DNA from 2 places in the Curtobacterium sp. AC268 genome. Region 1 is predicted to be linked to the other one. Evidence: predicted binding sites of a transcription regulator. Region 1 holds the regulator's gene; the other holds the start of a gene.

Region 1 (15,361 bases):
CGTGCCCGGCAGGAAGCCGAGCCGCTCGCCGGCCTCGACCGCGGGACGGGTGAGGATGATCCGGTTGACCTCGCGCCGCTGGAGCGCCTGTACGGCCTTGGCCATCGCCAGGTACGTCTTGCCGGTACCGGCCGGACCGATGCCGAACGTGATGGTGTGCTCGTCGATGGCGTCGACGTAGGCACGCTGCCCGTCCGTCTTCGGGCGGACGGACTTGCCGCGGCTCGACACGATCGGGGTGCCGAAGGTGTCGGACGGCTTGCGGTCGTCGTCGAGGATGCGTGCGGACATCGGGATGTCGGACGGGCCGATCTCCTGCCCGCGCCTGACCATGCCGACGAGCTCGTCGACGAGCGCCTTCGCGCGTGCGACGTCGCGCTCGGGCCCGGTCAGCGTGACCTCGTTGCCACGGACGACGACCCGGACGCCCGGGTACTGGCGCTCGACGGTCTTGAGGAGACGGTCCTGGGGACCGAGCAGCTGCACCATGGCGATGCCGTCGACCTGGAGCGAGACGGAGACGGGCTCGTCGTCGGCGGCGGTGGGCTGTACTGGTTCGTTAACCGGCAAGGGTACCTTCCTGCAGTTCACCTGCGAGTACGTGCGCGTGCACGTGGAACACGGTCTGACCGGCGGCTTCGCCGGTGTTGAAGACGAGTCGGAACTGGCCGTCGGCGCGCTCGTCGGCGATGCGCTGCGCGGTGGCGACGACGTGGGCCAGCAGATCGGGGTCGCCCGCTGCGAGTTCGCCGACGTTCGCGTACTGCTCGGTCTTGGGGACGACGAGCACGTGGACGGGAGCCTTCGGGGCGATGTCCTCGATCGCGATCACACGGTCGTCCTCGGCGACGATGGTCGCCGGGATCTCGCGCGCGATGATCTTGGAGAAGACGCTGGGCGTGCTGCTGCTCATGGCTCCATCGTAGGACGCGCCCGACGGCGTGGTCCGGCTCACCAGCGACCCAGTCGCGCCTGCAGGACAGCGAGTGCCGCCGGTCCGGCGGTGGACGTGCGGAGCACACTGTCGCCGAGTCGGACCCGCACGGCACCCGCGGCTTCGAGCCGGTCGAGCTCCGCGCCGTCGATGCCTCCTTCGGGGCCGACGACGAGGGCGATGTCCTCGGCGTCCGTCGGGGGCTCCCAGGTGGCGAGCCGCACGGTCGCGGTCGGGTCGAGCAGGACGAGGGTGGTCCCGTCGCCGAGCGCGGACACGAGCTGTCCGGTCGTCACCAGCGGCGCGACGACGGGCACGCGCGGACGGATCGCCTGCTTCGCGGCCTCGTGCGCGATCGCGGCCCATCGGGTACGGCCCTTATCGACCTTCGCGCCGTCCCACCGGGAGACGCTGCGCGCGGCCGACCACGGCACGACCCGGTCGACCCCGATCTCGGTCGCCGCCTGCACGGCCATCTCGTCGCGACCGCCCTTGGCCAGGGCCTGCACGAGCGTCAGCGACGGGCGCGGTGCGTCCTGGTGCTCGACGGTCTCGACCGCGAGCTCGAGCGTGTCCTTGCCGAGTGCCGTCACCGGACCGGACACGACCGTGCCCCGACCGTCGGCGATCCGCAGGACCTCGCCGACCCGGACACGCGCGACGGAGACCGCGTGCCGGCCCTCGGCGCCGTCGAGCGACACCGGGTCACCGACGGCGACGCCGTCCAGCGAGTCGACGAGGTACAGCGACGCCATCAGTGGTTGAAGAACCGGTCGCGGAGCTTGCCGAACATGCCCTGCTGGAACCGGGCGAGCTGCGGGGCGGTGGTCTTGTGCGACTTCGCGAGCTGCTCGACCAGCTGCCGTTCCTTGTGGGACAGCTTGGTCGGCGTGACGACCTGCACGCCGACCCGAAGGTCGCCACGGCCGTTCCCGCGCAGCTTCGTGATGCCGCGGTCCTTGATGACGAGGACGTCGGCACTCTGCACACCGGGACGGATCTCGAGCTCGACCGGGCCGTCGAGGCCGTCGATCGTGGTGGTCGTGCCGAGGACGGCGTCGGTCATGCCGACCTCGAGCGTCGCGAGCAGGTCGTCGCCGTCACGGCTGAAGACGTCGTCGTGGCGCACGCGGATCTCGAGGTACAGGTCGCCGGACGGGCCGCCGGCCGGACCGACCTCGCCCTGGCCGGGCATCTGCAGGCGGAGACCGGAGTCGACGCCGGCGGGGACGTCCACCGGCACGGTGCGACGCGCGCGGACGCGGCCCTGACCCTGGCAGGTCGGGCAGGGGCTCGGGATGACGGTGCCGTAGCCGCGGCACGTGCCGCACGGGGCGCTCGTCACCACGTTGCCGAGGAGCGAACGGACCTGGCGCTGGATGTGCCCGGAGCCGCCGCAGATGTCGCACGTGCGCGGGCTGGTGCCCGGTGCGCAGCAGGAGCCGTGGCAGGTCTCGCACAGCACCGCCGTGTCGACCTCGACGTCCTTGTGGGTGCCGAAGACGACCTCGTCGAGGTCGACCTCGATGCGGAGCAGGGCGTCCTGGCCGCGCTCGGCACGGCTGCGCGGGCCGGATCCACGGCCGCCGCCACCGCCGCCGCCGAAGAAGGCGTCGAAGATGTCGCTGAAGCCACCGGCGCCACCGCCGAAGGGGCTGTCGGCCTGCGGCCCGGCGTCGTACCGGCGCCGCTGCTCGGGGTCGCTCAGCACGTCGTACGCGTGCGTCACGTCCTTGAAGCGCTCGGCGGCGTCGGGTGCCGGGTTCACGTCCGGGTGGAGCTCACGCGCCAGGCGGCGGTAGGCCTTCTTGATGTCGGCATCGGAGGCGTCTCGCTGGACGCCGAGGACGTCGTAGTGGTCTGCCACGTATCCCTCAGTCGGTTGGGTTCGGTCGGTTGGTCAGTGTTCGCCCAGGAGCTTGGACAGGTAGCGGGCGACGGCGCGGACGGCCGCCATGTTCGTGCCGTAGTCCATGCGGGTCGGTCCGAGGACGCCCAGGCGGGCCACCTCGCCACCGGCCAGGTAGCCGCCGGCGACGATGCTCGTGGCGTCGAGCCCGTACTCGGCGTTCTCGACGCCGATGCTGGCCGCCACCGCGATGTCGTCCACCTGCATCTCCCCGAACAACCGGAGCAGGGTGACTTGTTCCTCGATCGCTTCGAGCACCGGGAAGAGGCCGCCGGAGAAGTCCTGCTCGCTCTTCGCCAGGTTGGCCGCACCGGCCATCAGCAGGCGGTCCTGCCGGTTCGCCGCGACCTGCTCGATGAGCGTGGCGACGACGACCCCGCCGAGCGTCTGGGCGTCGGGGCGGAGCTGCTGCGGCACGGCTCGGAGCGCGGTCGGGACGTCCTGCAGCAGGAGCCCCACCGTCGCGCCGTTCACCACGGTGCGGAGTTCACCCAGCGAGTCTTCGTCGAGCGGGACGTCGGTCTCGACCACGCGCTGTTCGACGCGGGCGGTGTCGGTGATGAGCACCACCATCAACCGGGCGTCACCGAGCCGGACGAGCTCGACGTGCTGCACCCGGGCGCGCACCATCGAGGGGTACTGCACCAGGGCGACCTGGTTGGTGAGCTGGCTGAGCAGCCGGACGGTGCGCCCGAGGACCTCGTCGAGGTCGTTCGGGGCGCCGAGGAAGGTCTCGATGGCGTGCCGCTGCGCGCTGGAGAGCGGACGGGCACCCGCCAGGTGGTCCACGAAGACGCGGTACCCCTTGTCGGTCGGAACGCGCCCGGACGAGGTGTGCGGCGCGGCGATCAGCTGCTCGTCCTCGAGCAGGGCCATGTCGTTGCGGATCGTCGCGGCGCTGACCCCGAAGGCGTGCCGCTCGACGATGGTCTTCGACCCGACGGGTTCACGCGACGCCACGTAGTCGCGCACGATGGCCTTGAGGACTTCGAGGCTGCGTTCACTGACCACGAGCGCCTCCTTTCCCGATCGACCTGGCACTCGGACGTGTCGACTGCTGATCCTACGCCCGACCGCTGACGGCCCGGGACTTCCGGGCGGTCGGCCGGTACGCTTCCGCCATGACCTACGGACAGCAGCCCGACGGCCCCGGACCCGAGCAGCCCGGCGGCCAGTACGGCCACGGGCCCGGTGGCCCCCAGCAGCCCGGCGGACCGCAGTACCCCGGCGGACCGCAGTACCCCGCCGGCTACACGCCGCCCCGGCCGATGAGCCCCGAGGACCAGCGCCTGTGGGCCACGCTGACGCACATCGGCGGCATCTTCTTCAACTTCATCGCGCCGTTGGTCGCCTACCTGGTCCTCCGCGACCGCGGCGGCTTCGTCCGTGAGCACACCCGCGTCGCGCTGAACTTCCACATCACGATGGGCATCGCCTACGTGGTCGGTTCGCTCACGTCGGTGTTCGGCGTCGGGGTCCTGATCGTGCTGGCCGCGGGCATCGTGTCGCTGATCTTCAGCATCATGGCCGCGATCGCCGCGAACCAGGGCCAGTTCTACCGCTACCCGCTCTCGATCGAGTTCATCAAGCAGTAAGCGGCAAGCACTGCGCAGAGGGCAGTGCGCAGGCTCCTCAGTCGAGCAGCTCCCGCACCACCGCGTCGGCGAGCAGGCGACCCTGCAGGGTCAGGTCGATCCGTCCCCGCACCGCGGCCGCCCCGTCCACGAGTCCGCGTGCGATGAGGCCGGCGACCCGGCCACGGGCCTCCTGGCGGATCTCGCTCGTCGCGAGCTCCCCGCGGACCCGCGCCGCCAGCAGCAGTCGCTCGACGTACCGCGTCTCGTCGTCGATGGTCTCGCGGCCGGCGGCCGGCGACTCCCCCGACAGCACCCGGTTCGCGTACGCGGCCGGGTGCTTGACGTTCCACCAGCGCGTGCCGGCGACGGCGGAGTGCGCGCCGGGGCCGACGCCCCACCAGTCGTGGCCCTTCCAGTAGGACAGGTTGTGGCGACTCGCGTGCGCGTCACCGCGTGCCCAGTTCGACACCTCGTACCAGGAGTAGCCGGCGTCGCCGAGCACCTGGTCGGCGAGCTCGTACATGTCGGCGGCCAGGTCGTCGTCGGGGGCGGGGAGCTCGCCGCGGGCGACCATGCGGCCCATCGCGGTGCCGTCCTCGACGATGAGCGAGTACGCCGACACGTGGTCGGGCTCGCAGGCGATCGCGGCGTCGAGCGAGGTCCGCCAGTCGGCGAGGGACTCCCCCGGCGTCGAGTAGATGAGGTCGAGCGAGACGTCGAGTCCCTGCTGCTTCGCGAGGTCGACGACGACGGGGACCCGGAGCGGGTCGTGCGTGCGGTCGAGCGTGGCGAGCACGTGCGGCACGGCGGACTGCATGCCGAAGCTGATCCGGTTGAAGCCGCCGGCCCGCAGGGTCTCGAGCGACGCCGCGTCGACGGAGTCCGGGTTCGCCTCGGTGGTGACCTCGGCCCCGGGCAGGATGCCCCAGGTGTCGTCGATCGCACGGAGGATCATCGCCAGGTCGGACGCCGGCAGCATGGTCGGGGTACCGCCGCCGAAGAAGACGGTCGACACCGGCCGCCGCGGCACACCGGAACGGTCGAGCACGGTCGCGGCCCACTCGATCTCGCGCACGGCGTGCCCGGCGTAGTCGTCACGGCGGACGCCGCGGAGTTCCGACGCCGTGTAGGTGTTGAAGTCGCAGTAGCCGCAGCGCACGCGGCAGAACGGCACGTGCACGTACACGCCGAAGGGCACGTCACCGGCGGTGGGACCAGCCCCCGGCCCGGCAGCGGAGCCCGCCGCCGCCCACGGGGTGATCAGGCCGTCCGCTGGTGCTGGATCGGCGATCGGGAGAGCACTCGGCATGGGCTCCATTCTCCGTCATGATGGAGCCATGGAGCACCATCCCGTCCCCACCACGGTCCTGTGGGACATCGACGGCACCCTCGTGATGAACGCGTCGTCCCCGGGCAACCTCTACCACCTCGCCCTCGAGCGGGCGGTGGGCCGTGACCTCACCCTGCGGGTCGGGCACCAGCACGGCAGGACCGACGCCGGGCTCATCGCCGAGCACGTGCACGCCCACGCGTTCGAGGACACCCTGATCCCCACGGTCAGCCGGCACCTCCACGACCTGACCGCCGAACGGCACGCCTCCGGCGACCACCGCAGCCCCGTCCCCGGGGCGAAGGCGCTCCTGACCCGCTTCGCCGAACTCGGGTGGCGCAACGGCCTGCTCACCGGCAACTCCGAGTACCGCGCCCGGGTGAAGCTCACCGGCGCCGGGTTCGACGCCGACGTCTTCGACTGGGAGCACTCGTACTTCGGCGACACCGAGGTCGAGCGGGCGGGGGTCACCCTGCGCGCCGCCGCCGAACTGGTCGGCACCCGGGCGGTCATCGTCGGCGACACCCCGCGGGACGGCGAGGCCGCGGACGCCGCGGGCATCCCCTTCCTGGCCGTGGCGACGGGTGTCTACGACGTGGACGCGCTGCGGCACACGAACGCCGTGACCGTCGCACGCGACTGCCAGCAGGACGCCGCCCTCATCGAGGACGCGATCGCGGCACTCCCACCGCTCCGCTGAGGAGCAGGAGCGCGCGCGAGACCGAGGGCGCAGTCGCGAGACCGCGGGTGAGACCGCGACCGCGCGACCAGGCGCCTAGTCCCCCCGCAGCGCCGCCAGGTACTTCTCCGCCATGACCTTCTGCTGCCGCCGCACGAACGGCGCGACGAAGCGCCACTTCCGGCTCGCCGGCTGCGAGAACTGCCGGACCTGCAGCCACACCGAGCCGTCCGGGGTGCGCTCGACGACGAACGACTCCTCGCCGGAGAGCGGGTGCCCCTCGAGCGTGCCGTAGGCGAACCCCTTGCGGTCGTGCTCGTCGATGATCGACACGACGCGCACCGGTGCCAGCACGGTCTGCCCGAACGCGTGGATCGTCAGCGTCGCGCTGGTGCCCGCCGTCAGCAGCGGGGTGCCGTCGGGCGCGAACTTCTCGACCCGGGGCGTGCCGATGGACGCCGGCGCGATCGGCACACCGTCGTCGTCGAAGGTGACCGGGTTGTACCGGACCTCGTCGTCGTCGGGCTGCTCCTCGACGCGCACGCGGACCCCGCTGCGCTCCTGGATCTGCCACGTGAGCGCCTGCACGACGGCGGTCTCGAACCGCTGGTCGCCGTGTCCGATCCGCGCGCGCGACTCGGCCGGCGTGAAGCCGTCCGGCGGGTAGGTCATGAGGTCCGACGCCTGGGTCGCCCCCACCGCGCCGTACGTCAGGGCGGTCCGGTAGCTCCCGCGGATGCTCATGCCGCCATGTTACTTGGGCAGGCCGCCCCGGATCGAACCGATCTACGCTCACCTCCGTCGGATCGGCGCACCCGCCGTGCACCCCGAACTGGAGGCCCGACAACCGCCCGCCCCGGGGCTATCGTCAGCAGGTGCCCCACCCCACCCCCGTCCGTCCGCGGTCCGTCGACCGCCGGACCGCCGTCCTCGCCGCGCTCACGCTCGTCGCGTTCGGCGTGGCGGCGACCGCCCGGGTGCTGGTGGACGTGACCACGTCGGCCGCGGCGTCACCCGCCCGGTACGCCACGGTCGCGCTCGCTCCCGAGGCGTGGAACGGCTTCGACACCGCGAACGTCATCGCCGCCGTCGGGGCGAGCTGCGCCGGCGCCGGGGTGCTGCTGTTCGGTGCCGCACTGGTGTCGGCGGTGCGGCGTCAGCGCGGCCGTCGGCTGCCGCTGGTCCTCGCGGTCGTGACGCTCGCGATGGTCGTCGGCGCCGTGGTCGCCGGGGTGGCCTCCGGCGAGCAGACCGACTTCGACGCGGCTGCCCACTGGGCCATCCTGCGGACCGCACTGGCGGGACTGGCCGCTGCGAGCCTCCCGGCCCTCTGCCTGGCCGCCCTGCGGGCGCGCGCCCGCCGGACCGGCTGACCCGCGCCGAGCTTTCGCGCTCACCGACAGATCTCGGCGGCCGCAGTGCGTGAGCTGTCGCTCAGCGCGAAACGCGCTACGCGCTACTTCTTCTTCTCTTCGACGTCGCCGGAGAGCGCCGCGATGAAGGCTTCTTGCGGGACCTCGACCCGACCGATGGTCTTCATGCGCTTCTTGCCCTCCTTCTGCTTCTCGAGGAGCTTGCGCTTGCGGGTGATGTCACCGCCGTAGCACTTCGCCAGCACGTCCTTGCGCATCGCGCGGATGCTCTCGCGGGCGATGATGCGGGCGCCGATGGCGGCCTGGATCGGCACCTCGAACTGCTGGCGCGGGATGAGCTTGCGCAGCCGCTCGGTCATGAGCGTGCCGTAGGCGTACGCCTTGTCGCGGTGCACGATCGCACTGAAGGCGTCGACCTGGTCACCCTGCAGCAGGATGTCGACCTTGACGAGGTCGGCGGCCTGGTCGCCGGTGGGTTCGTAGTCGAGCGACGCGTAGCCCTGGGTCTTGCTCTTCAGCTGGTCGAAGAAGTCGAAGACGATCTCGCCGAGGGGCATCTCGTAGCGGATCTCGACGCGGTCCTCGCCGAGGTACTCCATGCCGAGCAGGGAGCCGCGGCGCTGCTGGCACAGTTCCATGATCGCGCCGACGTAGTCCTTCGGGGCCAGGATCGCGGCGCGGACCATCGGCTCGCGGACCTCGACGATGCGCCCGGTCGGGAACTCCGACGGGTTCGTGACCTCGGTCACGGCGTTGTCCTCGGTCGTGACCTCGTAGATCACGCTCGGGGCCGTGGTGATGAGGTCGAGCCCGAACTCGCGGGACAGCCGCTCGGTGATGATCTCGAGGTGCAGCAGCCCGAGGAATCCGCAGCGGAACCCGAAGCCGAGCGCCACCGAGGTCTCCGGCTCGTAGACCAGTGCGGCGTCGGAGAGCTTGAGCTTGTCGAGCGCTTCGCGGAGCACCGGGTAGTCGCTGCCGTCGATCGGGTACAGGCCCGAGAACACCATCGGCTTCGGGTCCGTGTAGCCGGGCAGCGCCTGGGTCGCGGGCTTCTGCGCACTCGTGACGGTGTCGCCGACCTTGGACTGACGGACGTCCTTCACGCCGGTGATCAGGTAGCCGACCTCGCCGACGGACAGCCCCTTGGTGGGCTTCGGCTCCGGGCTCGAGACCCCGATCTCCAGGATCTCGTGCGTCGACTTGGTCGACATCATCTGGACCTTCTCGCGGGGCGAGATGGAGCCGTCGATCATGCGGACGTAGGTGACGACGCCGCGGTAGCTGTCGTAGACCGAGTCGAAGATCATCGCGCGGGGTGCTGCCTCGGCATCGCCGACGGGGGCCGGCACGCGACGGACGACCAGGTCGAGGAGCTCCGGCACCCCGACGCCGGTCTTGCCGGACACCCGGAGGACGTCCTCGGGCTTGCCGCCGATGAGCTGCGCGAGCTCGGCCGCGTACTTGTCCGGCTCGGCCGCCGGGAGGTCGATCTTGTTGAGGACGGGGATGATCTCGAGGTCGTTCTCGAGCGCCAGGTACAGGTTCGCGAGCGTCTGCGCCTCGATGCCCTGCGCGGCGTCGACGAGCAGGATCGCGCCCTCGCACGCGGCCAGGGAGCGCGAGACCTCGTACGAGAAGTCGACGTGCCCGGGGGTGTCGATCATGTTCAGCGCGAACGTCTCACCGTCGAGTTCCCACGGCATGCGCACGGCCTGCGACTTGATCGTGATGCCTCGCTCGCGCTCGATGTCCATGCGGTCGAGGTACTGCGCACGCATCGCGCGGTCCTCGACGATGCCGGTGATCGACAGCATGCGGTCGGCCAGCGTCGACTTGCCGTGGTCGATGTGCGCGATGATGCAGAAGTTGCGGATCGCGTCGGCCGGGGTCGCTGCGGGCTCCAGCGGAGCGGATGCTTGTGGGCTCACGGTTCCTCAGGTGGGTCGGACGGTCGCAACAGTCTCCCACGCTTCACCCGCCCTGGAGGCACGGCGCGCGTCCGCCACGTGCGGGACGGACGCGGGGCGCGCCTCCGAAGCGGTGATGCGGTCGACGAGGCGGGCGTCGGCCGCCGGTCAGACGGTCGCGTGCGCCGGAGCCGGCAGGGCACCGAGGCCGCGCCGGAGGTCGTCCGCGGTGGCTGCGAGGCACACGCGGATCCACCCTTCGCCGGTGCGTCCGAAGGCGCTGCCCGGCGCGACGGCGACCCGCTCACGCTGCAGGAACCCGAGCGCCCACTCGGCGATGTCCCCGTCGGACGCGTGCGACATGTCGATCCACAGGTAGAACGCCCCGCGCGGGTCGAGGTACCGGATGCCGGCGGCGTCGAGCGTCTCCTTCGCGACCTCGAGGTTCGCGCGGTAGTGCTCCCGAGCGTCGCGCACCGCGGAGTGGTCCCCCACGATCGCCGCGAGGGCCGCGTACTGGTCGGGTTCGGCGACGCAGCTGATCATGGCCTCCTGCGTGGTCCGCATCGTCGCGCCGAGTCCCTTCGGCGTGACGAGGTAGCCCACGCGGACGCCGGTCATCGCGTACGTCTTGCTCAGTGAGAACGCCGAGAACACGCGGTCGTCCTCGTCGAGCGCCGCCAGGCTGACGTGCCGGGTGCCGTAGGTGAAGTACTCGTAGACCTCGTCGCTGATCACCCAGAGGTCGTGCCGCTTCGCGAAGGCCAGGAGCGCACGCAGGGTCTCCTCGCCGAAGACCGAGCCGAGCGGGTTCGACGGCGAGTTGACGATCAGTACCCGGGTGCGTTCGGTGACGCTCGCCTCGAGGGCCTGCAGATCGGGTTCGAACCCGTGCTGCGGCTCCAGCCGGTACGGCACCGGGGTCGCCCCGATGATGTGGGCGTTCATCGTGAAGGTCGTGTAGCCGGGGTCCGGAACGAGCACCTCGTCGCCCGGGCTCAGCGTCAGCGTCATCGCCTGGAACAGCGCCTGGGTCGCACCGATCGTCATCCAGATCTGCTCGAGGTCGGCCTCGATCCGGTTCTCACGGCGGAGCTTGTCGCGGACGGCTTCGCGGAGCGGCGCGATCCCACCGTTCGGTGTGTACCCGGTGCGGTCCTCGGTCCAGGCGCGACGGGCAGCCTCGCCGATGTGCGGCGCCACCGGGACGTCCGGCTCGCCGATCACGAGCATCGTGACGTCGGTGCCGCTCGACTGCAGCAGGGCCGCCTGCTCGAAGACCCTCCGGATGCCGGAGGCGGGCACGGTGTCGATGCGCGGTGCGAGGGAGGGCATGTCCGTCACGGTATCCGGTGCGTGTTGCCGTGGGGTTTCGGCGCGGTCGGCCGCGGGCTTCCGCCGATCCGGCGGTGTTTCGTGCTTTGGTGGCAGCCCGCTTGCCTGGTAGTGTTGGTGGCTGGCTTCCGCGTTCCCCGCCCACGGGTGGAACGCGATGCGACCAAGGGCCCCTCTACCCTGCGGTCGCGCCCACCCGTACGAGACGAGCAGGAGCAATTCATGGCGAACATCAAGTCGCAGATCAAGCGCATCAAGACCAACCTCAAGGCCACCGAGCGCAACAAGGCGTACAAGTCGGAGCTCAAGACGCACATCCGTCGTGCCAACGACGCCGTCGCCGCCGGTGACAAGGACAAGGCCGTTGCCGCCCTGGCCCTCGCGTCGAAGAAGCTCGACAAGGCCGTGAGCAAGGGTGTCATCCACAAGAACCAGGCCGCGAACCGCAAGTCGGCCATCGCGAAGAAGGTCTCGTCGCTCTGACGTCCTGACCCTTCTGGTCCGAAGGCCCCGCACCGTTGGTGCGGGGCCTTCGTCGTGTGTGGGGTGCGGGGTGCGTGCGCGGCGTGGGGTGCGTCGGGTCCGTTTCGTGAGCAGAAACGGTCGGGTCGTGATGGAACACCCGACCATTTCTGCTCACGAAGCGCCGGCCGACCGGCGCGCGAGAAGGCCGGGAGGCCCGACTCGCCTCAGCGGGCCTCGCCGCGTCGGGCGATGGTGCGGACCATGACCTCGAGCGCGTAGTGCGCGTCGCGCGAGCCACCCTTCACAGCGGTGTCCGCCTCGGCGATGCTGATGATCGCGTTCGCCAGCCCGGACTCGCTCCAGCCGGCGACGTCACGCTGCGCGCGCTGCACCTGCCACGGCGCCATCCCGAGCGCCGAGGCCGCCTGACCGCTCGGACCCCGGAAGGCGCTGACCTTCGCCATCGTGCGGATCTTGCTCGCGAAGGCGGCGACGATCGGCACGGGTGCCTCGCCGGTGGCCAGGGCGTGCCGCAGCTCGACGATCGCCGGTGCCGACCGGCCCGCGAGGGCGATGTCGGCGACCTTGAACGCGTTCGTCTCGACGCGGCCGCCGTAGTACTTGTCGACGACCTTGTCGGTGATCTCCTCGGCCTCGTCCGCCAGGAGCTGTCGGCACGCGGCGGCGAGTTCGGCGAGGTCGTCGGCGAACGCGGTCACCAGGGTCCGGACGGCGGAGGGTGCGATCCGGCGTCGTGCGGCGCGGAACTCGGCGTTCACGAAGTCGATGCGGTCGGTCTCGCGCTTGAGCTCGTCGCACAGCACCTCGACCCCGCCGCCGACACCGCTGCGGATCGTGTCGAGGAGCTTCTTGCCGCGCACGCCACCCCCGTGCCGGAGCACCAGGGTGACGTCGTCGGCGGGGGCCTGCAGGTAGGAGATCGTCTCGGTGATGAAGGCGTCGGTGCACTTCTCGACGTTCGTGACCTGCACGAGTCGCGGCTCGCCGAACAGCGACGGGCTGGCGAGGGTGGCGAGGAGCCCGGGGGCGTACTGGTCGGCTTCGAGGTCGTGCACCTCGAGCGCGGGGTCCTCGCCCTGCAGCAGGTCCTTCAGCACACCGCGGGCGCGGTCGGCGAGGAACGCTTCGGGCCCGGTGATGAGCACGACGGGTGCCGGACGGATCCCCGACCAGGGCACCTGGTCGATCTTCGCTGCGGCGCGCGCGGGCTTCTTGGCGGCCATGTGGTCCTTCCGGTGGTGCCGGCCCGGACGGTGCCGGGTCGAGTGGTGCACCGACGATCCTACGGGCGGCCGCCGACGACGAGCGCTCCGTCCACACCCGCACCTCGTCGCTGCCGGAGCGGGCGAGCACCACGGTGCCGCGCTCGTCGGTGCGGAGCGGCAGCGTGCCAGCAGCCTCGAGCATGCCGAGCGCGGACGGCGTCGGGTGCCCGTAGGTGTTGTCCGCGCCGACCCCGATGAGCCCGACCCGCGCGGCGAGCCCTCGGTAGAGCTGCGGGTCCTGGTCCGCGGAGCCGTGGTGCGCCACCTTCACGACGTCGATCGGCCCCGCCGGCAGACCACCGGCGTTGCGCAGCCGACGTTGCGACGACTCCCCCAGGTCGCCGAGGAAGACCCCGGTCAGGCACGCCGGACAGGAGTCTCCGTCCGCCGGCCCCGTGGCCAGCACGATGCTCGCGTCGTTGCCGGCGGCACGGTCGTCGCCCGGTGGCCACACCACGCGCCAGGCGAGCGGCCCGAGGGTGCCGGAGACCCGGTCGTCCGCCGTCCGGACGTCGACACCGGCACGCCGGAGGTCGTCGACCACCCGCTCGTCCGACGCACGTCCCACGGGTCCGACCAGGGCGGTCTCGACCGTGTCCGCCACAGCGCCCACCGCGCCGACGTGGTCGCGGTCGAAGTGCGTCAGGACGAGCAGGTCGATCCGGGTGACCCCGAGCAGTTCCAGGCACGCCCGGAGCCGTTCCTCGTCGTCGCCGGTGTCCACGAGCGCGACGGCGTCATCGCCGCGGAGCAGCGCTGCGTCCCCCTGCCCGACGTCGCACGCGGCGACCGACCAGTCGCCCGGTACCGATCCCCGGACGACGAACACCGGGACGGTGACCGCTGCGACACCGACCACGACCACCACCCCTGCGGCGAGCAGCAACCGTACGCCGAGCCGCCCCCGGACCAGCACGGCGACCGCGATGCAGCCGCACACCAGCACCGCGGCGGCCACACCGGGTGCGCCGGCCGGCCAGGGTGCCGACGCGTGTGGCAGGGCGGCCGCCCCGTGCGCGATGCCCCCGACGGCGGCGGCCGGGACCCATGCGACGGCCGCGAGCCCCTGCGCACCCGCCGGCCACACCGGAGCGAGACCACACGCGGCGAGCCCGATCACCGTGACGACCGGCGCGAACGGCTCCGCGAGCAGGTTCGCCGGCACCGCGTAGGTCGGGAGCGCCGCCGACAGCGGGATCGTCACCGGCCAGCAGGCCACCTGTGCGGCGACCGGGATCGCGAGTGCGGCGGCGACCGGCGGCCACACACGACGCGCCAGGAGCTCGGTGAGCGGCGGACCGAGCACCACGATCCCGCTCGTGGCGAGCACGGACAGGGCGAACGCGAACGACCGCGCGAACCACGGGTCGACCACGAGCATGCCGACCGCGGCGAGGGCGATGAGCGGGACGCCCCGCACCGGTCGACCGGCCAGGTGCACGACGAGCACCACGATCGCCATCACCGTCGCCCGGACGATCGACGGGTCGGGGCGTACGAGCACGACGAACACCAGGAGCACGCCGACGGCCGCCGCGGCCCGGGGGCCTCTCGGCAGACCACAGGCTCGACCGAGGACCACGACGAGCCCGACCACCACCGCGCAGTTCGCCCCGGACACCGCCGTCAGGTGCGTCAGCGCCGAGGTCTCCATCGCCGCCTCGGTCGTCGGGTCGAGGCCGGAGCGGTCCCCGATCGCGAGCCCGCGCAGCAGCGCCGCTCCGGGCTGCGGCAGGTCGGCCGTGGCCCGCACGAAGGCCTGCCGGGCGGTGTCGGTGGCGCCGAGCAGCCCGTCGGGCGGCACCGACGACGGCGTCCCGCGGAGGAACGCCACGAACGCGGTCGCGGAACCGGGTTCGTCCGGCTGCAGGGTGGCGGTCACGGTGACCCGGGCACCGGCCGCCAGCACGGCGTTCGGTGCGTCACCGTGCTGGTCGGGGACGAGCCGGACCGGCACCCGGAGCCCGCCGAGGTCGTCCGCACGCACCAGTGTCGCGGTGACGGAGCGGTCCCCCGGCACGAGGTCGCGGGTCAGCACGGCCTCGACCTCCACGTGCCCCGCCCCCGGGCCGGCGACGAGCGCACGGAGCGGTTCCGGGGCCCGCCGGGACTCCCCCACGGTGACCGACACCGCGAGCAGCGTCGTCAGGGCCCCCGCGACGAGCAGCAGCCCGGCGACGGCCGGCACCACCCCGGCGCCCCGACGCCACCGGAGCACGCTGCCGCTGGCGCCGGTCAGGAGCGCCGCGGCCCCACCGACCACAGGTGCCGCGTCGGGCACGCCGACGAGCAGGGCGGTCGTGATCCAGGCGACGGCCACCGGCACCGCGACCCGCAGGTCGATCGCACTCGGAGCGAGCTGCACCGTCGCCCCTCAGACCCGCACACGATCGCGGAGCTCGGCGAACCGCACGTCGCCGATGCCGCTGACGTCGAGCAGGTCCTCGACCGCGGTGAACCGGCCGTGCTCGTCCCGCCAGGCGATGATCCGCCCGGCCAGCCCGGGTCCGATCCCGGGCAGGGTCTCGAGCGCGGTCTGGTCGGCGGTGTTCAGGTCGACGAC
Region 2 (15,361 bases), 2.2 Mb from region 1:
CGTCAAGGACGGCAAGGTCGACGGTGACATCCGCACCGCGCTGCCCTCGTCCGAGAGCGCCCTCATCGTGCCCGAGGCGCTGCAGCGCGCCTTCGAGAACCAGACGCCGGCCGGTCAGGGCGACGTCGACGTGACCGCGATCCTCGCCGCCGCACCGCAGGCGATCCGCGTGGTCGAGTTCGACGCGTACAAGGGCGACGTCTTCGAGGGCATCACCGAGTCCCTCACCTGGCTCAAGGACAACGACAAGTGAGCCGTGTCGGGATCGGCATCATCGGTGCCGGCAACATCTCCACGCAGTACCTCGAGAACCTGACCAAGTTCGCCGACGTCGAGGTCCGCTTCGTCGCCGACGTGCTGCTCGAGCGTGCCGCTGAGCAGGCCGCTTCGTACGGCGTCGCCTCGTCGGGATCGGTCGAGGAACTCCTCGCCCGCGACGACATCTCGATCGTGATCAACCTGACGATCCCGGCCGCACACGCCGAGGTCGACCAGCAGATCATCGACGCCGGCAAGCACGTCTGGAGCGAGAAGCCGATCGCGACCGACCACGCGTCGGCCGCCGCGGTGCTCGAGTCGGCGAAGGCCAAGGGCCTGCGTGTCGCGACCGCTCCGGACACCGTGCTCGGCGCGGGCATCCAGACGGCGCTCCGGGCCATCGCCCGCGGTGACATCGGCGAGCCGCTCTCCGCGACGACGCTGTTCCACGTCCCCGGGCCCGAGGCGTGGCACCCGAACCCGGACTTCCTGTTCGCCACCGGTGCCGGCCCCCTGTTCGACATGGGCCCGTACTACGTGACGACCCTGGTGCACGCGTTCGGCACCGCCTCGCGCGTGCAGGCCGTCTCGTCGAAGTCGCTCGACCGTCGCACGATCGCGTCCGGCCCCCGCGCCGGCGAGACGTTCCCGGTCGAGGTCCCGACGCACCACGCGGCCCTGATCGAGTTCGCCGGCGGGCAGTCCGCCCAGTCGACGTTCTCGTTCCAGCACGCCCTGCCGCGCATGGGCTTCGTCGAGATCAACGGCACGCTCGGCACGATCTCGCTGCCGGACCCGAACACGTTCGAGGGCTCGTCGCAGCTCTGGCGCTACGGGCAGGACGAGCCCGAGACGCTCGAGGCGGTCGGCTCCACCTGGGGTCGTGGCACCGGTGTCGTCGAGCTCGCCCGCGCCATCGCCGAGGACCGCCCCGAGCGTGCCTCCGGCGCCGTCGCGCTGCACGTGCTCGACGTGCTGCTCGGCATCCGTGACGCCGCCGAGTCGGGTTCCGCCATCGACATCACGTCGACCGTGGACGCGATCCCGCCGCTCCCCGAGGACTTCGACCCCGCGGCAGCCGTGCTGACCGCGGGCGCGAACGCCTAGGAGCGTCGCGAGCACCACGCGCACCACTTCGTGAGCAGCAATGGTCGGGTCCCGAACGGGGACCCGACCATTGCTGCTCACCAAGCGAAACCGCGCGAGCCCCGCCCCGCGTCAGACCAGCGCGGTGAAGGACGCGTCGCGCACGAGCAGCGTCGCCGCGTCGCCCACCACGGCCTGGTCGGGGTCGCTCGACAGCCCGAGGGACCAGCTGCCCCCACCCGGACGCTCCGGCAGCGTGAACTCCACCGTGGTGTCCGACGCGTTCAGCAGCACGGCCACGGTGTCGTCGCCCTGGTGCAGCACGAGCGTCACGGCCCGGTTGCCCCCGTCCGCCCAGTCGCCGTCCTCGAACCCGGCGGCGTCGGCACGGAGCACGGTCACCGTCGACTCCGAGTCGCCCGGCGCGGTGCGGAACCACTCCGGACGCAGCGCCTGGTGCTGCCGACGGAACGCGATGGCCGCCGTGGTGAAGGCGAGCAGGTCCTGGTCGGCGGCGGCCCAGTCGAACCACGAGATCTCGTCGTCCTGGCAGTACGCGTTGTTGTTGCCGCCCTGCGACCGGGCGAGCTCGTCGCCACCCAGGATCATCGGCACGCCGGCGGAGAGCAGCAGGGTGCCGAGGAAGTTGCGGCGCTGCCGGTCGCGGTAGTCGTTCACCGCGCCGTCGTCGGTCGGGCCCTCGATGCCGCCGTTGAACGAGGTGTTGTCGCTCTCGCCGTCGTTGTTGTCCTCGCCGTTCGCCTCGTTGTGCTTGTCGGCGTACATCGTCAGGTCGGCCAGGGTGAAACCGTCGTGGGCGGTCACGAAGTCGATCGAGCACAGCGGGGAGCGCCGCGAGCCCTCGTAGACGTCCGGGCTGCCCAGGACCCGCTGGACGGCGTCGCCGAGGGCGCCCTCGTCGCCGCGCCAGAAGGCCCGCAGGTCGTCGCGGTACTTGCCGTTCCACTCGGACCAGTCGGCCGGGAACCCGCCGACCTGGTAACCGGCGGTGTCCCACGGCTCGGCGATCATCTTGACCTCGCGCAGCACGGGGTCCTGGTGGATGATGTCGAGGAACGCGGAGTGCTTCTCGGCCTCGCCGTCCTGGCGGGTGAGCGTCGTGGCCAGGTCGAACCGGAAGCCGTCGACGTGCATCTCCTCGACCCAGTAGCGGAGCGAGTCCATGATGAGTCCGAGGGCCGCCGGGTGCCCGACGTTCAGGCTGTTGCCGGTGCCGGTGGTGTCGAAGTAGTTCGCCTCGTCACCCTCGACCAGCCGGTAGTACGACTGGTTGTCGATCCCCTTGAACGACAGCGTCGGGCCCATGTGGTTGCCCTCGGCGGTGTGGTTGTAGACGACGTCCATGATGACCTCGAGCCCCGCGGCGTGCAGGGCCTTCACCATCTCCTTGAACTCGGCGACCTGCTGCCCGGCGGTGCCGGCGGACGAGTACTCGTCGTGCGGCGCGAAGAAGCCGATGCTGTTGTAGCCCCAGTAGTTGCGGAGGCCCTTGTCGAGGAGCGTCGAGTCCTGCACGAACTGGTGCGTCGGCAGCAGCTCCACCGCGGTGACGCCGAGGTCGGTCAGGTGCTTGATCGCCGCCGGGTGGGCCATGCCGGCGTAGGTGCCGCGGATCTCCTCGGGGACGTCCGGGTGCTGCTTCGTGAAGCCCTTGACGTGCACCTCGTACACGACGGTGTCGGCGAGCGGGGTCCGCAGCAGGGTGTCACCGTCCCAGTCGAAGGACCGGTCGGCGACGACGGACTTGGGCATCGCGCTGGCCGAGTCGGTCTCGTCGATCTGCTCGGGCTCGTTCATGTCGTGACCGAAGAGCGCCTGGCCCCACTCGTACTCGCCGTCGATCGCGGTGGCGTAGGGGTCGAGCAGGAGCTTCGCGCCGTTGTGGCGGAGGCCGTTCGCCGGGTCCCACGCACCGTGCACGCGGAAGCCGTAGCGGGTGCCGACGGTCACCCCGGGGACGACGTCGTGGAAGGTGTAGCCGGTGCGGTTGCGGAGCTCGGTGCGGTGCTCGGTGCCGTCGTCGTCGAAGGTGCAGAACTCGACCCGCTCGGCGGTGCTCGAGAACAGGGCGACGTTGGCGCCCCCGTCGACGAGCGTGACGCCGAGCGGGGTGCGCGTGGAAGTGGTCATGCTGCCCTTCTACCGGCCGGTCGCTGTGCCACCGGCGGTGTGGGCGTACCCCTGGCCGCTCAGCGCACCGGCGGGACGAGCTGCTCGAGCAGCCGCAGCACCCGCTCGCCGTCGACGGCGTCCGGGTCGAGCAGCCACTGGACCTGCAGTCCGTCGGATGCCGCGATGCTCAGGCTCGCCAGGTCGACCGGGTCCAGGTCTGCGCGGATCCGGCCACTCGCCTGGTCCGCCTCGATCAGCACGGCGAGTTCGGCGCGAAGGCGGGCGAAGCGTTCGCGCATGAAGTCGCGCGTGGCCGGGTGGCCCTCCTGCACGGCGTCGGCCGCGAGGGTCGTGTACAGCTGCACCAGCCCCGGCACGGCCCGGTTGCGCGATGCGCTCTCGCGCATGTCGCCGATCGCCGACTTCATCCGGTCGGGCGCGCCCTGCTCGCGGACCTCGTGCTCCCGGTAGACGGCGAGCAGCAGTTCGTCGCGACTGGGGAAGTAGTGGCGGAGCGCCGCGTGCGTGATCCCGAGGGCTTCGGCCACCGAGCGGAGCGACGATGCGTCGACCCCCTGCTCCGCGACCATGCGGATCATCTCGTCGAGGATCTGCGTGCGCCGCTCGGCGCCCTTGCGGTACCCGCCGCGGCGCGGCTGGGCCGCGTCGGCGTCGTCCGCGGGGTGGGTCATGCACCCAACTTACCGCTGGAAGGTTTTCTCGCCACCGTCCGGTCTGGAGGCCCGTGGCGGGCGCACCACGGGCCTCCCGTCCGTATCCGGTCGCGTCGCACCCGCCGGGTCGCGTCAGCCGGGTGCGCTCGCGTCAGTCCTGGTCGTCGACCGTGTACTCGTCGACCGGCGCGGGCGTGCCCGCGGCGAGCGCGTCGACGATCTTCGTGAGCGAGTCGGCGAGGACGGCGTTGTCCGTGTCGGGGAGTTGTTCGAGCACCTCGACGACGGCCGCGTGGAAGCGCGCGTACGAGGCGTCGATCTTGTCGGCGGCCCGGTCGGTCGGGGCGAGCACCTGCGCACGACGGTCGGTGGGGTGCGCCGTGCGGGACAGCAGACCCTTCTGCACGAGCCCGTCGACGATCTTGGTGACCGAGGCGTTCGAGACGGCGAGCATCACGGCGAGGTCCTTCGGGCCCATCGTGCGGCCGTCCCGGTGTGCCTGGAGCATGTACCGGACGGCGAGGAACTCGTTCTTCGACAGGCCGCTCTCGATGCGGGCGGACTCGATCTGCTGGTCCTCGGCGTGCTGCAGGCGGAGCAGCGCGTCGACGGCGGTCTTCGCGACCCCGGACTCGGGTTCGCGGGCGTAGAGGTGGACGTGCTCTCGACGGACGACGGTCAACGGCATGGGGTCATGCGCTCCTTGCTAAACGGCAGGCGTGCTGAAGAAGTCCGCGTAGGACGGTTCGGAACGACCGGCGAGCAGCGAGGGGTCCTGGATGCGACGCTCGACGTAGGCGTCGATGATCGCCGGGTCGGTGAGACCGACGCGCGTGTGACTGCCACCGATCCGTGCCGTCCGAGGCATCCCGGAGTACGTGCTGTGCATGTCGTGTCCCGCCTTTCTTGCTTGCCGTGTGTCCCCTTCGGACGGCTGAACTCTTTCACAAAGTGAACGGTCAGTTCAACGAACCATTCGCACTGTGTACGTTTTGCGCGCCGAACGGTTCGGCGGAGCCCGTCAGGGTCGTGAGGAGCTGCAGGAGCGCCGCTCGTCGCGGCTCGTCGAGCGGTGCGAACAGGGAGTCGAGCACCCCCTCGGCGATGCGGTGTCCCTCGTCGAGCACCCGCCGACCGTCCTCGGTGATCGCGTGCTCGATCCGCCGACCCCGACCGGCGGTCCGGGTGATGAGCCCGCGGTCGAGCATCCGGTTCGCGAGGGTGCCGAAGGCCTGGTCGCTCTGGAACGTCGCGACGGCGAGGTCGTGCCCCGATGCGTGGGGCATCCGGTCGATGGCGCGCAGGGCGTCCCACTGCACGAGCGTCACGCCGAGGTCACGGAGGGCGGCGTCCATCGTGCGGTGGTTGCGGTACTGCGCCCGCTTGACGGCGTGGCCCAGGGCTTCGAGGTCGGTCGGCATGGTGCTACGGTATCAATACTCGTACATAAACATGTTGATACGGAGCACCCATGACCGACACCCACACCCGCACCGCGCTCGTCCTGCATGGCGGCGGCGGCCCCCGGACCGTCGCGCCGATCGTCGCGCACCTCGCACCCACCCTCCACGTCGTCGCCCCCACACACCCCGGGTGGGACGGTACCCCGCGCCCGGACGGGATCGACTCCGTCCCGGCCCTGGCGACCGCGTACCTCGAGCAGCTCGTCACCGCCGGAGAGCAGGACGTCGTGGTGGTCGGGTCCTCGATCGGCGGCTGGATCGCCCTCGAGATGGCCCTGCAGGCAGCTGGCGACGACCGGTACGCCGGGGTCGTCGGTGCTGTGGTCGACATCGACGGGGTGGGTGCGGTGGTCGAGGGCGAACCGATCGCCGACTTCTTCGCCCTCGATGCCCGCGGGCTGGCCGAGGTCGCCTGGCACGATCCCGCGCGGGGGTACCAGGACCCGGCGTCCGTCACCGAGGAACAGCGGGCGGCGCAGCGGTCGAACGGGCAGACCATGGCGGTGATCGCCGGCCGGTCGATGAGCGACCCGAGCCTGCTCGGTCGACTCGGGGCCGTACGGGTGCCGACGCTCGTGGTGTCCGGCGCGAGCGACCGGGTCGTGACCCCGGCGTACGGTCGTGCGGTCGCTGCGGCCGTGCCGGGTGCGGTGTTCGCCGAGGTCCCGGCGGCCGGGCACCTGCCTCACCTCGAGGCCCCCGACGCGACGTGGGCGGTCATCGACCCGTTCCTGGCGCCCCTGCTCGGCTGAGTTCTCGGCGTCCTCTGAGCGATCTCTTGGCACTCGCCAGAGTCGAGTGCTAAAACGGTGGCAGTTGAGTCGAGGGGACTCAACGAGAACCACGAAGGAGTTGATTTCGATGACGATGAACTTCGACCCGTTCCGCGAGCTCGACCGACTCGCGGGTTCGCTCCTCGGCACCGCAGCTGGTCCGCGCTCGATGCCGATGGACCTGTACCGCACCGGGGACCACTACGTCCTCGACGTCGACCTGCCCGGCATCGACCCGGGCTCCGTCGACATCGACGTGGACGGCTCCGTCCTGACCATCCGCGCCGAGCGCACCCTGGGCGCGCCCGAGGGCTCGCAGTGGCTCACGCGTGAGCGCCAGCCCGGCACGTTCGTCCGGCAGCTGACGCTCGGCGACGGCCTGGACGCCGAGCGCATCACCGCCGGGTACGACAACGGCGTGCTGAGCGTCACGATCCCCGTCAAGGAGTCCGCGAAGCCGCGCAAGATCGCCGTCACCGTCGGCGGCGCGTCCGAGCATCTCGCGGTCGGTTCCGGCGCCGCCGCCGAGTGAGGAGCTGAGCGATGACGTCCGTCCTGCTGAACGCGGTGGTCGCGGTCCTCGTCGTCACCGCGGCGCTCGCGCTGACGAGCCTGGACCGGCGCACCGCCGTGCTCCTCGGGGCCACCGGCAGCCTGACCGGCACGTTCCTGACCTGGGTCGCCGCGCCCCGGCTGTTCGAGCAGTCGCTCCTGGCGCCCTGGGTCGCGGCGGTCCTCGGCACGGCCCTGCTGATCGCGGGGTGGAGCGCGGTCCGCGCCTACTCGGGCATCTTCGAGGCACCACGCGACGAAGAACCCGAGACGGGGGCGCTGATGACCGTGGGCGGGTCCGCCCCGTCGGCGCGGTGACCACCTGACGGACAGGAGGCCCGGTGCACGTCGTGCGCCGGGCCTCCTGTCGTTCCGTCGGTCGCGTGGGCGACCGTCGGGACTACTCCTTGTTCAGCTTGTCCTGCACCAGGCCGGCCGTCTTCTCGACGACGTTCGGCAGCTCGGTGGTGCCGTAGAGCCGGACGTCGGGGTGCGTGGGCGGGGGCATCGGGACCGAGGTGGTCGGACCGTCGTGGTACGAGTACTCGCCCTTGCCGTCGAACGAGGGGCCGCTCGCCCACGGGCCGTTCTTCGCCTCGGCACCGTCGGAGAAGTTGAGGTACTGGTAGTTGACCTCCTGGTTCTCCTTCGACTGCGGGAAGTTGCTCGGCACGGGGAAGCCCTCGACGCCCTTCTCGCGCAGCTCGGCGGCGGCGGTCGCCCACATGTTCTGGTGCATGGTGTCGCGGGCGATGAGGAAGGACAGCAGGTCCCGCACGCCGTGGTCGTCGGTCATGTGGTAGATCCGGGCGGCCTGCACACGACCCTGCATCTCGGCGTTCTCGTTCGCCGTGAAGTCGGCGAGCAGGTTGCCGCTGGCGGTGATGTACGAGCCCTGCCAGGGGTTGCCGTTGCTGTCCACCGGACGGGCGCCCGCACCGGCGACGATCGCGTGCTGGACGTCGGTGCCGCCGACGATCGCGGCGACCGTGGGGTCGTCCTGCAGCGCGTCCTCGGTGATGCCGAGCGGGGACTTCTCGAGCAGCTGCGCGATCATCGTCGCGAGCATCTCGACGTGGCCCATCTCCTCGGCGCCGATGCCGAACACCATGTCGCGGTACTTGCCGGGGATGTGCATGTTCCACGCCTGGAACTGGTACTGCAGCGCGACGGAGATCTCTCCGTACTGGCCACCGAGCACCTCCTGCAGCTTGCGGGCGTAGATCGCGTCGGGCTTGTCGGGCGTTGCCTTGTGCTGGAGTTCCTGCTTGTGGAAGTACAAATCGTGCTCCTTCGTGTCGATCGAGCGATTGCACGGCCGATGGTTCGCCGGGGGCACTGGGCGGCCGTCCAAGGTGGCCGGATCACGCAGACGGCAGGTTCACCCGGCAGGACGAGTCCCTTCGGTCGACCGCCCGATGCCCTCGGCCGTCCCGTTGCGCAGGCTGGGAGCATGCAGACCTCGACCAAGCACACGATCGCCACCCTGCTGCTCTGCGCGGCGATCGTGGTCGCCACCGTCATCGCACTCATGGCCATGACCCCGCCCGCGTGACGCCGGTACGGCATGGGAGGATCGCTCTCGTGACCGAACGGGGCAGGTTCCTCCGGCCGCTCGCCACCCGGTCGATCGCCGTCGACGTGGCCTGGGCGGCCCTGGCGGCGTTGGTCTTCCTGCTGCCCATCGACCTCGAGCTCGAGCATGCGAGCCTCGCCGCGGTGCTGTCGGCCTCGGTGGCGATCGCCCTGCGTCGCATCTCCCCGTCCGCCGCGATGGCGATGGTCGTCGTCCTCGGGGTGATCCAGGTCGGCGGCGGCGAGCGCCCGTCGCTGGTGGACCTGGCGCTCTTCGTCGTGATCGGCACCGCCGCGGTCGTGGGCACCCGCACCGAGGTCGTCGCCTCGGGCGTGCTCGCGGTCGTCGCCGGGGCGGGTGCGACGGTCTACCTGGCGTCGACCGGCTTCCGGTTCCTCGTGCTCATCAACGGCCCGCGCGACCAGGCCTTCCTGGCGATGGCCGCCCCGGTGACCGCGCTGCTCGGGGTCTGGGCGGGCGGCGTCGCCGTCCGGGCCTTCCGCTCCCGCGACCGCGAGTCGGAGCGCCGTGCCGACGCCGAGGCCGCAGCATCGCGTGCCGAGGCCGTCGCCACCGAGGCCGAGGCCACCGCCACCCGCGCCATCGACGTCGCCGAGTCCGAACGCATCCGCGCGGACATCGCCCGCGACGTGCACGACGTCGTCGGCCACTCGCTCGCGGTCATCATCGCGCAGGCCGACTCGGTGCCGTTCCTCGACGACGAGGCGCGCATCCGAGCGGTCAGCGCCACCATCGCGAGCACCGCCCGGAGCTCCCTGGTCGAGGTCCGACAGGTCCTCGGGCACATCGACGGCTCCGCCGAGGCGACCGGCCCGGGCTCGCTCGAGGAGATCGTGCAGGGTATCCGCGACGCCGGGGTCGACGTCGACCGCACGGTGCGCGGGGTCCCGCTGGCCCTGCGCCCGGACACCGGCACCGCCGCCCGCCGCGTGCTGCAGGAGATGCTCACGAACGCCCTGCGCCACGGCGCCCCCGGCAACCCGGTCGTCGTGCGGGAGACCTGGCGGAACGCGGACCTGGTGCTCGAGGTCGAGAACGTCGCCGGCGACGGCACCACCGCCGGCTCGGGCCGTGGGATCGACGGCATGGACTCGCGCCTCGGCGCCCTCGGTGGGTCGTTCGACGCCGCCGTGCTGGACGACGTGTTCACGGCACGCGCCCGCATCCCGTTCGACGTCCAAGGGGGACCCGTCCGATGACCGAACCGATCAGGATCCTGCTCACCGACGACCAGGCGCTGTTCCGCGCCGGGCTCCGGGTGGTGCTCGACGCCCAGGACGACATGCGCGTGGTCGGTGAGGCCTCCGACGGCGCCGAAGCGCTCGCGCTCATCCCCGAGGTGCGCCCCGACGTGGTGCTGCTCGACATGCGGATGGCCGGCATGGACGGCGTGGAGACCGTCCGGCAGCTCTACTCAGGCGCCGTCCCGGGTCCGCTGCCCCGCGTCGTCGTGCTCACCACCTTCGGGCTCGACCCGGCGGCGGCGACCGCGATCCGGCTCGGCGCCAGCGGGTTCCTGCTCAAGGACACCACGCCGCCGTTCCTGTTCGCCGCGGTGCGGGCCGTGCACGAGGGCAGCTCGGTCATCGCACCGAACGACCTCGCGCAGCTGTTCGGCACCGACGTGGCGCGGGCCCCCGCACCGCAGCCGCCGGAGTTCGCGACCCTGACCGAGCGGGAGCGCGTCGTGTTCGGGTGGGCGTCCCGTGGGCTCTCGAACGCCGAGATCGCCACGAAGGAGTACGTCACCGAGTCGACGGTGAAGACCCAGATCTCGAGCATCCTCGGCAAGCTGTCACTGCGCGACCGGGTGCAGCTCGTCGTCTACGCACACGACCACGGCCTGGCGGGCGCCCGCGAGGACTAGTCCGCGGCGATCCGGTCGAGCCACTCCGCGAGCATCGTCCGCTCGGCTGCCGACAGTCGATCGAGCCGGGGCGCTGCAGCACGGAGCGTGATCGCGGCGCTCGTCACGGCGTCAGTCCCCCGACCGCGACCACCCGGGGCCGCGCCGCCGTCGTCCCTCGTCGGCCCGCTCGGCACGAGGATCCGCCCGAGCACCGCGTCGAGGACGTCGTCGGCGAGTGACGGGTCCCGCTCGTCCGCCGGAGCGGCCAGGATCGCGAGCACCGCACCGGTGCCGGCCGCGTGCACGAGCTCGACCGCGCGGTGTTCCGGCACGGCCAGTCGTCCGGCCTCGGCCACCCGCCGGATGCGTTCGGCGAGCAGCGCGGTACCGGCGCGGGCGGCTGCCGACCGACGGCCACGCTCCGGGTCGCTCAACAGCACGAACAGGTCGGGGTTCGCCAGCCCGAAGCCGATCGTCATCGACCACCCGGTGCGCAGGTCCTCGACGGGGTCGGTCGCCTCGTCACGAGCAGCTCGGACGGCGTCGGCCTTCATCGCCGAGAACGTCGCCATCGCGTGCTCGGCGACCGCTTCGAGCAGACCGTCCTTGTCGCCGAACAGCCGGTAGATGGTCGGTGCCTGGACGCCTGCGCCGTCCGCGACCGCCCGCGTGGTCACCGCCGCGGCACCGCGTTCGCGCAGCATGGTGCCGGCGACCTCGACGATGCGCGCACGCGTCTCGTCGCGCTGGCTTCCCTGCTCGATCACGGAACAACGATAACGGATCTGTGCTATCACTGTGTTAGCAGCGATACCGAAGCGCTGTTTCCATCGATACGGAGAAGTCATGATCGTCATCACCGGGGCCACCGGAGCCCTCAACGGCGCGACCGCCGACCACCTGCTCGAGCACCTCGCGCCCTCCGACCTGGCGGTGGTGACCCGTGATCCAGCCCGAGCACAGCGGTTCGCCGACCGCGGCGTCGAGGTCCGCCGAGGCGACTACGCCGAACCGGAGACCCTGCCGGCAGCCTTTGCGGGCGCCGACCAGCTCCTGCTCGTCTCGTCGAGCGACCCGGCCGCCGACGCCGTCGCGCTGCACCGTGCCGCGGTCGACGCAGCCGTCGACGCCGGCGTCGGCCGGGTCCTGTACACGAGCCACCAGGGCGCCGCGCACGGTTCGCCCTTCGTGCCCGCAGCGCACCACGCCGCCACCGAGGACCTGCTCCGCGACTCCGGGCTGCCGTGGACGAGCCTGCGGAACGGCTTCTACGCGCACAGCGCCGCCTGGATGACGGGCCCGTGGCAGGAGACCGGCACGGTGTCCGTCCCCGTCGACGGCCCGGTGTCGTGGACCGCCCGCGAGGACGCCGCCGAGGCAGCCGCCGCGATCCTGCTCGCCGACCAGCCGTTCGACGGGCCGGTGACGCTCACCGCTCCGGACGCGCCGACCTTCGCCGACCTGGCTCGGCAGGCGTCCGAGGTGTCCGGTCGGACGATCGGGTTCGAGGCCCTGGGCGAGGACGAGTGGCGTGCCCGTGCGCTGGCAGCGGGGCAGGACCCGCACATGGTCGCGTTCCTGCTCGGCATGTACCAGGCCGCCGAGCGGGGCCTGTTCGCCGGCACCGACCCGCTGCTCGGCGAACTGCTCGGTCGCGCCCCACGGCGGGTCCGCGACCAGCTCAGCTGAGCGCCGCGACCTCATCGAGGATCGCCTCGACCGCTGCGGGGTCGTGGGCGAACCGTCCGAGGAACAGGCCGCCGATCCGGCCCTGCCCCCGCGTGAGCAGACCCGGTCCGGCACTGCCGCCGTAGAGGACGGTGCTGCCGCGCAGCTCGGGCCGGGTGGCGAGGTGCTGCTCGATCCCGGCGAGCACCGCCACGATGTGGTCGTCCGGTGCGGGTGCCGGTGCGCCGATCGCCCACACCGGTTCGTAGGCGACGGTCAGGGGTCCGGCGAGACCGTCCGCGACGGCGGTCGAGACGGCCCGGTCGAGCTGCGCGGTCACCGCCGCCACGGCCTCGGTCGGATCGGAGGCCCGGTCCGGCTCCCCGACGCAGACCAGCGGACGCAGGTGGTTCCGGAAGGCCGCGTGCACCTTCCCCGCGATCGTCGTGTCGTCCTCGTGGAAGAGGGAGCGCCGTTCGGCGTGCCCGATCTCGACCAGGTCGACACCGATCTCCCGCAGTTCGGCGCCCGAGACCTCGCCGGTGAACGCACCCGCGTCGGCCCACGACAGGTCCTGCGCGGCGAGCTGCACACCGGTGCCTTCGAGCAGGTCACGCACCGGGACGAGGGCCGGGAACGTCGGCGCCACGAAGAGCGACGCCGCAGCCGAGCGCACCGCGGGGTGTCGCCGGGCGATGTCGCCGACCTCGGCCGCCCACGACAGCGTCCGGGCATGCGAGAAGTACGTCTTCAGCGACACCCCGACGGTGATCACGGGGCGACCGTCTCCACGACGAGGGCGAAGGACAGCGCACCGGGGTCCGCGGTGCCGACGGCCTGGTCGGCGTGGGTCCGTGCCCGGCCCATCCTCGGCACCAGGGACTCCGTGGCGTCCGCTGCCTGTCGGGCGGCGCGGACGGCGTCGCCCCAGACCTCGGCGAGCGCCGCCCCGGCGTCGAGCCGGGTGCGGAGCACCTCGTCGAACGGCACCAGGGCGTCCACCATCGTCTTGTCACCGACGGTGGCGCCGAACGCGAGCACGGCCTCGGTGGCCGCGCGGACCCCCTGCGCGACGGTGGCACCCGACGGACGCGAGTCGTCCCCGACCACGCGACCCAGTGCCTCCAGGGCGGCACCCCAGATCGCACCGGACGTGCCGCCGGCCTTGTCGGACCAGGCGTCCGCGGCGACCAGCAGGACCGTGCCGGCACCGGCACCGCGGCTGACCGCGTCGGCGGCTGCGACGTCGGCGGCGTGCGATCCGCGCTGCATCCCGATGCCGTGGTCGCCGTCACCGGCGACGGCGTCGATGCGGCCGAGTTCGTCGGCGTGCTCGTCGAGGACGGCTCGGACCGCCGCGAACCCGGCGGCGACCTGTTCGGCGACCGCGCGGGACTCGGCGGTCGCCGGGCCGATGCCGACGCCCTCGGCGTCCGCCGCCACGGTGGACGGGTCGACCCGCTGTTCGGCGACCGCCCCGCCCTTGCGGTAGGCGGGCGTGTCCGCGGGTGCTGCCCAGAGTTCCTCGAGCTCGTCGTCGAGCCAGAACAGCGTCAGGGAGACCCCGGCCATGTCGAAGCTCGTGACGAGTTCGCCGACCTCGGGCTCCACGATGACGACCCCGGCGTCCGTCAGGAGCCGCTGCACCGAGCGGTAGACGACGAAGAGCTCCTCGTACTTGACCGAGCCCAGGCCGTTCAGGATCGGGACCACCCGCTGGCCCTCGAGCGCCACGCCGTCGGGCAGTTCGTCGAGCAGACGGGACACCAGCAGCTCGGCCAGCCCGTCGGCCGACGGCACGTCCGTCTCGTCGATGCCACGCTCGCCGTGGATGCCCATGCCGACCGCCATCCGACCCTCGGGCACCGTGAACAGGGGTTCCTCGGCGCCGGGCAGCGAGCACCCGGAGAAGGCGACGCCGAAGCTGCGCGTCCGGTCGTTCGCCCGTTCGGCGACGGCGGTGACCGTGTCGAGGTCGTCACCGCGCTCGGCGGCGGCGCCGGCGACCTTGAAGACGCAGAGGTCACCCGCGATGCCGCGGCGCTTCGCGCGGTCGTCGGCCGGGGCGCTCGTCACGTCGTCGGTGACGCGGACCGTCCGGACCGGGATGCCGTCGGCCTCGAGCGTGCGCGCCGCGGCGTCGAAGTTCAGCACGTCACCGGCGTAGTTGCCGTAGCTGAGCAGCACCCCGCCACCGTGCTCCGCGGCCTTCGCGACCCCGGTGACCTGCTGGGCGCTGGGGCTGGCGAACAGGTTGCCCATCGCGGCACCGGCGGCCAGGCCGTGTCCGACCAGTCCGCCGAATGCGGGGTAGTGGCCCGAGCCGCCGCCGATCACGACCGCGACCGTGCCGTCGGGGCTCGTGGTGGAACGGGCGACCCCGCCGTGCACCCCGCGCACCCACCGCTCGTTCGCGGCGACGAAGCCGTCGGTCGCCTCGTCGGCGAAGTCCGCCGGGTCGTTGAACAGTCTGGTCATCGCTTGCTGCCCTTCGGGTCGGTGGTGCGGACGTGCGAGGTGTCGAGCAGTTCGTCGGCCTTGGCCCCGCGGAAGAACTTGGTGCAGAAGATCATCACCGCGGCGACGAACGCCAGGACGCCGAGCGAGACGATGCCGAACGCACCGCTGTCGGTGGGCACCACCTCGTTGATCGCGGTGCGCATGATCGGGGCGACGAACCCGCCGAGGTTGCCGAGCGAGTTGATCAGGCCGATGCCCGCGGCGGCTGCGGCACCGGTCAGGAACGCCGTCGGGTACGCCCAGGTGATCGGGCCGACGGCCAGGAAGCTCGCGACGGCCAGGGTGATGAACAGGATGCCGAGCACCGGCTGCCCGTTCGCACCCGCCCACGCCGAGCCGAGGATCGACAGGCCGGTCGTGACGTAGAACAGGGTGCCCCAGCGACGACGGCGACCGACGGAGTCCGCACGCGACCCGATCAGGTAGCAGGCGACGAGCCCGACGAGCCACGGGATCGCGGACACCAGACCGACCTGCCAGCCGACGTCCTGCCCGAGCAGCGAGGACACCTGCTGTGGCAGGTAGAACGTCGTGCCGTACACGGCGACCTGCAGGCAGAAGTAGATGATCGTGAAGTACCAGACGCGCCCGCTCGCCATCGCGCGCCAGATGCCCTTCGGGCCGTCCTCGCTGCGGGCGGTGTCCTCGCGCTCCATGGCCGCGGTGAGCGACGCCTTCTCGCCCGGTTCGAGCCACTTCGCCTGCTGCGGACTGTTCGTCAGGAACACCAGGGCCGCGATGCCCGCCAGCACCGCGAGGATCCCCTCGCCGGCGAACATGACCTGCCA

What was found. The regulator HrcA, encoded in region 1, represses chaperone genes, less so after heat shock. The targets are predictions, from matches to a motif close to TTNGCACTCGNNNNNNNCGAGTGCNAA.
Region 2: the regulator HrcA is predicted to act here: its motif matches at 6,393-6,419, upstream of ACZZ9K_RS10995 (Hsp20/alpha crystallin family protein).

Annotation. Positions count from the first base shown of each region.
Region 1 is NZ_OZ409878.1:125,638-140,998, reverse strand. Features, by position in the region: gene ACZZ9K_RS00640 (PhoH family protein) at 1-570, opposite strand, end outside; gene ACZZ9K_RS00635 (histidine triad nucleotide-binding protein) at 560-913, opposite strand; gene ACZZ9K_RS00630 (16S rRNA (uracil(1498)-N(3))-methyltransferase) at 952-1,689, opposite strand; gene dnaJ (molecular chaperone DnaJ) at 1,689-2,801, opposite strand; gene hrcA (heat-inducible transcriptional repressor HrcA) at 2,835-3,854, opposite strand; gene ACZZ9K_RS00615 (DUF4870 domain-containing protein) at 3,965-4,438, shown strand; gene hemW (radical SAM family heme chaperone HemW) at 4,476-5,729, opposite strand; gene ACZZ9K_RS00605 (HAD family hydrolase) at 5,758-6,450, shown strand; gene ACZZ9K_RS00600 (DUF1990 family protein) at 6,526-7,173, opposite strand; gene ACZZ9K_RS00595 (hypothetical protein) at 7,305-7,802, shown strand; gene lepA (translation elongation factor 4) at 7,886-9,733, opposite strand; gene ACZZ9K_RS00585 (pyridoxal phosphate-dependent aminotransferase) at 9,881-11,047, opposite strand; gene rpsT (30S ribosomal protein S20) at 11,270-11,530, shown strand; gene holA (DNA polymerase III subunit delta) at 11,737-12,756, opposite strand; partial or broken gene ACZZ9K_RS00570 (ComEC/Rec2 family competence protein) at 13,379-14,551, opposite strand; gene ACZZ9K_RS00565 (ComEA family DNA-binding protein) at 15,173-15,361, opposite strand, start outside.
Region 2 is NZ_OZ409878.1:2,305,343-2,320,703, reverse strand. Features, by position in the region: gene ACZZ9K_RS11035 (sugar phosphate isomerase/epimerase family protein) at 1-253, shown strand, start outside; gene ACZZ9K_RS11030 (Gfo/Idh/MocA family protein) at 250-1,365, shown strand; gene glgX (glycogen debranching protein GlgX) at 1,477-3,495, opposite strand; gene ACZZ9K_RS11020 (TetR/AcrR family transcriptional regulator) at 3,555-4,169, opposite strand; gene ACZZ9K_RS11015 (MarR family winged helix-turn-helix transcriptional regulator) at 4,303-4,839, opposite strand; gene ACZZ9K_RS11010 (hypothetical protein) at 4,858-5,040, opposite strand; gene ACZZ9K_RS11005 (MarR family winged helix-turn-helix transcriptional regulator) at 5,111-5,572, opposite strand; gene ACZZ9K_RS11000 (alpha/beta fold hydrolase) at 5,623-6,366, shown strand; gene ACZZ9K_RS10995 (Hsp20/alpha crystallin family protein) at 6,476-6,919, shown strand; gene ACZZ9K_RS10990 (hypothetical protein) at 6,931-7,257, shown strand; gene ACZZ9K_RS10985 (manganese catalase) at 7,340-8,221, opposite strand; gene ACZZ9K_RS10980 (sensor histidine kinase) at 8,524-9,735, shown strand; gene ACZZ9K_RS10975 (response regulator) at 9,732-10,403, shown strand; gene ACZZ9K_RS10970 (TetR/AcrR family transcriptional regulator) at 10,400-11,152, opposite strand; gene ACZZ9K_RS10965 (NmrA family NAD(P)-binding protein) at 11,232-12,074, shown strand; gene ACZZ9K_RS10960 (triose-phosphate isomerase family protein) at 12,067-12,828, opposite strand; gene ACZZ9K_RS10955 (dihydroxyacetone kinase family protein) at 12,825-14,531, opposite strand; gene ACZZ9K_RS10950 (MFS transporter) at 14,528-15,361, opposite strand, start outside.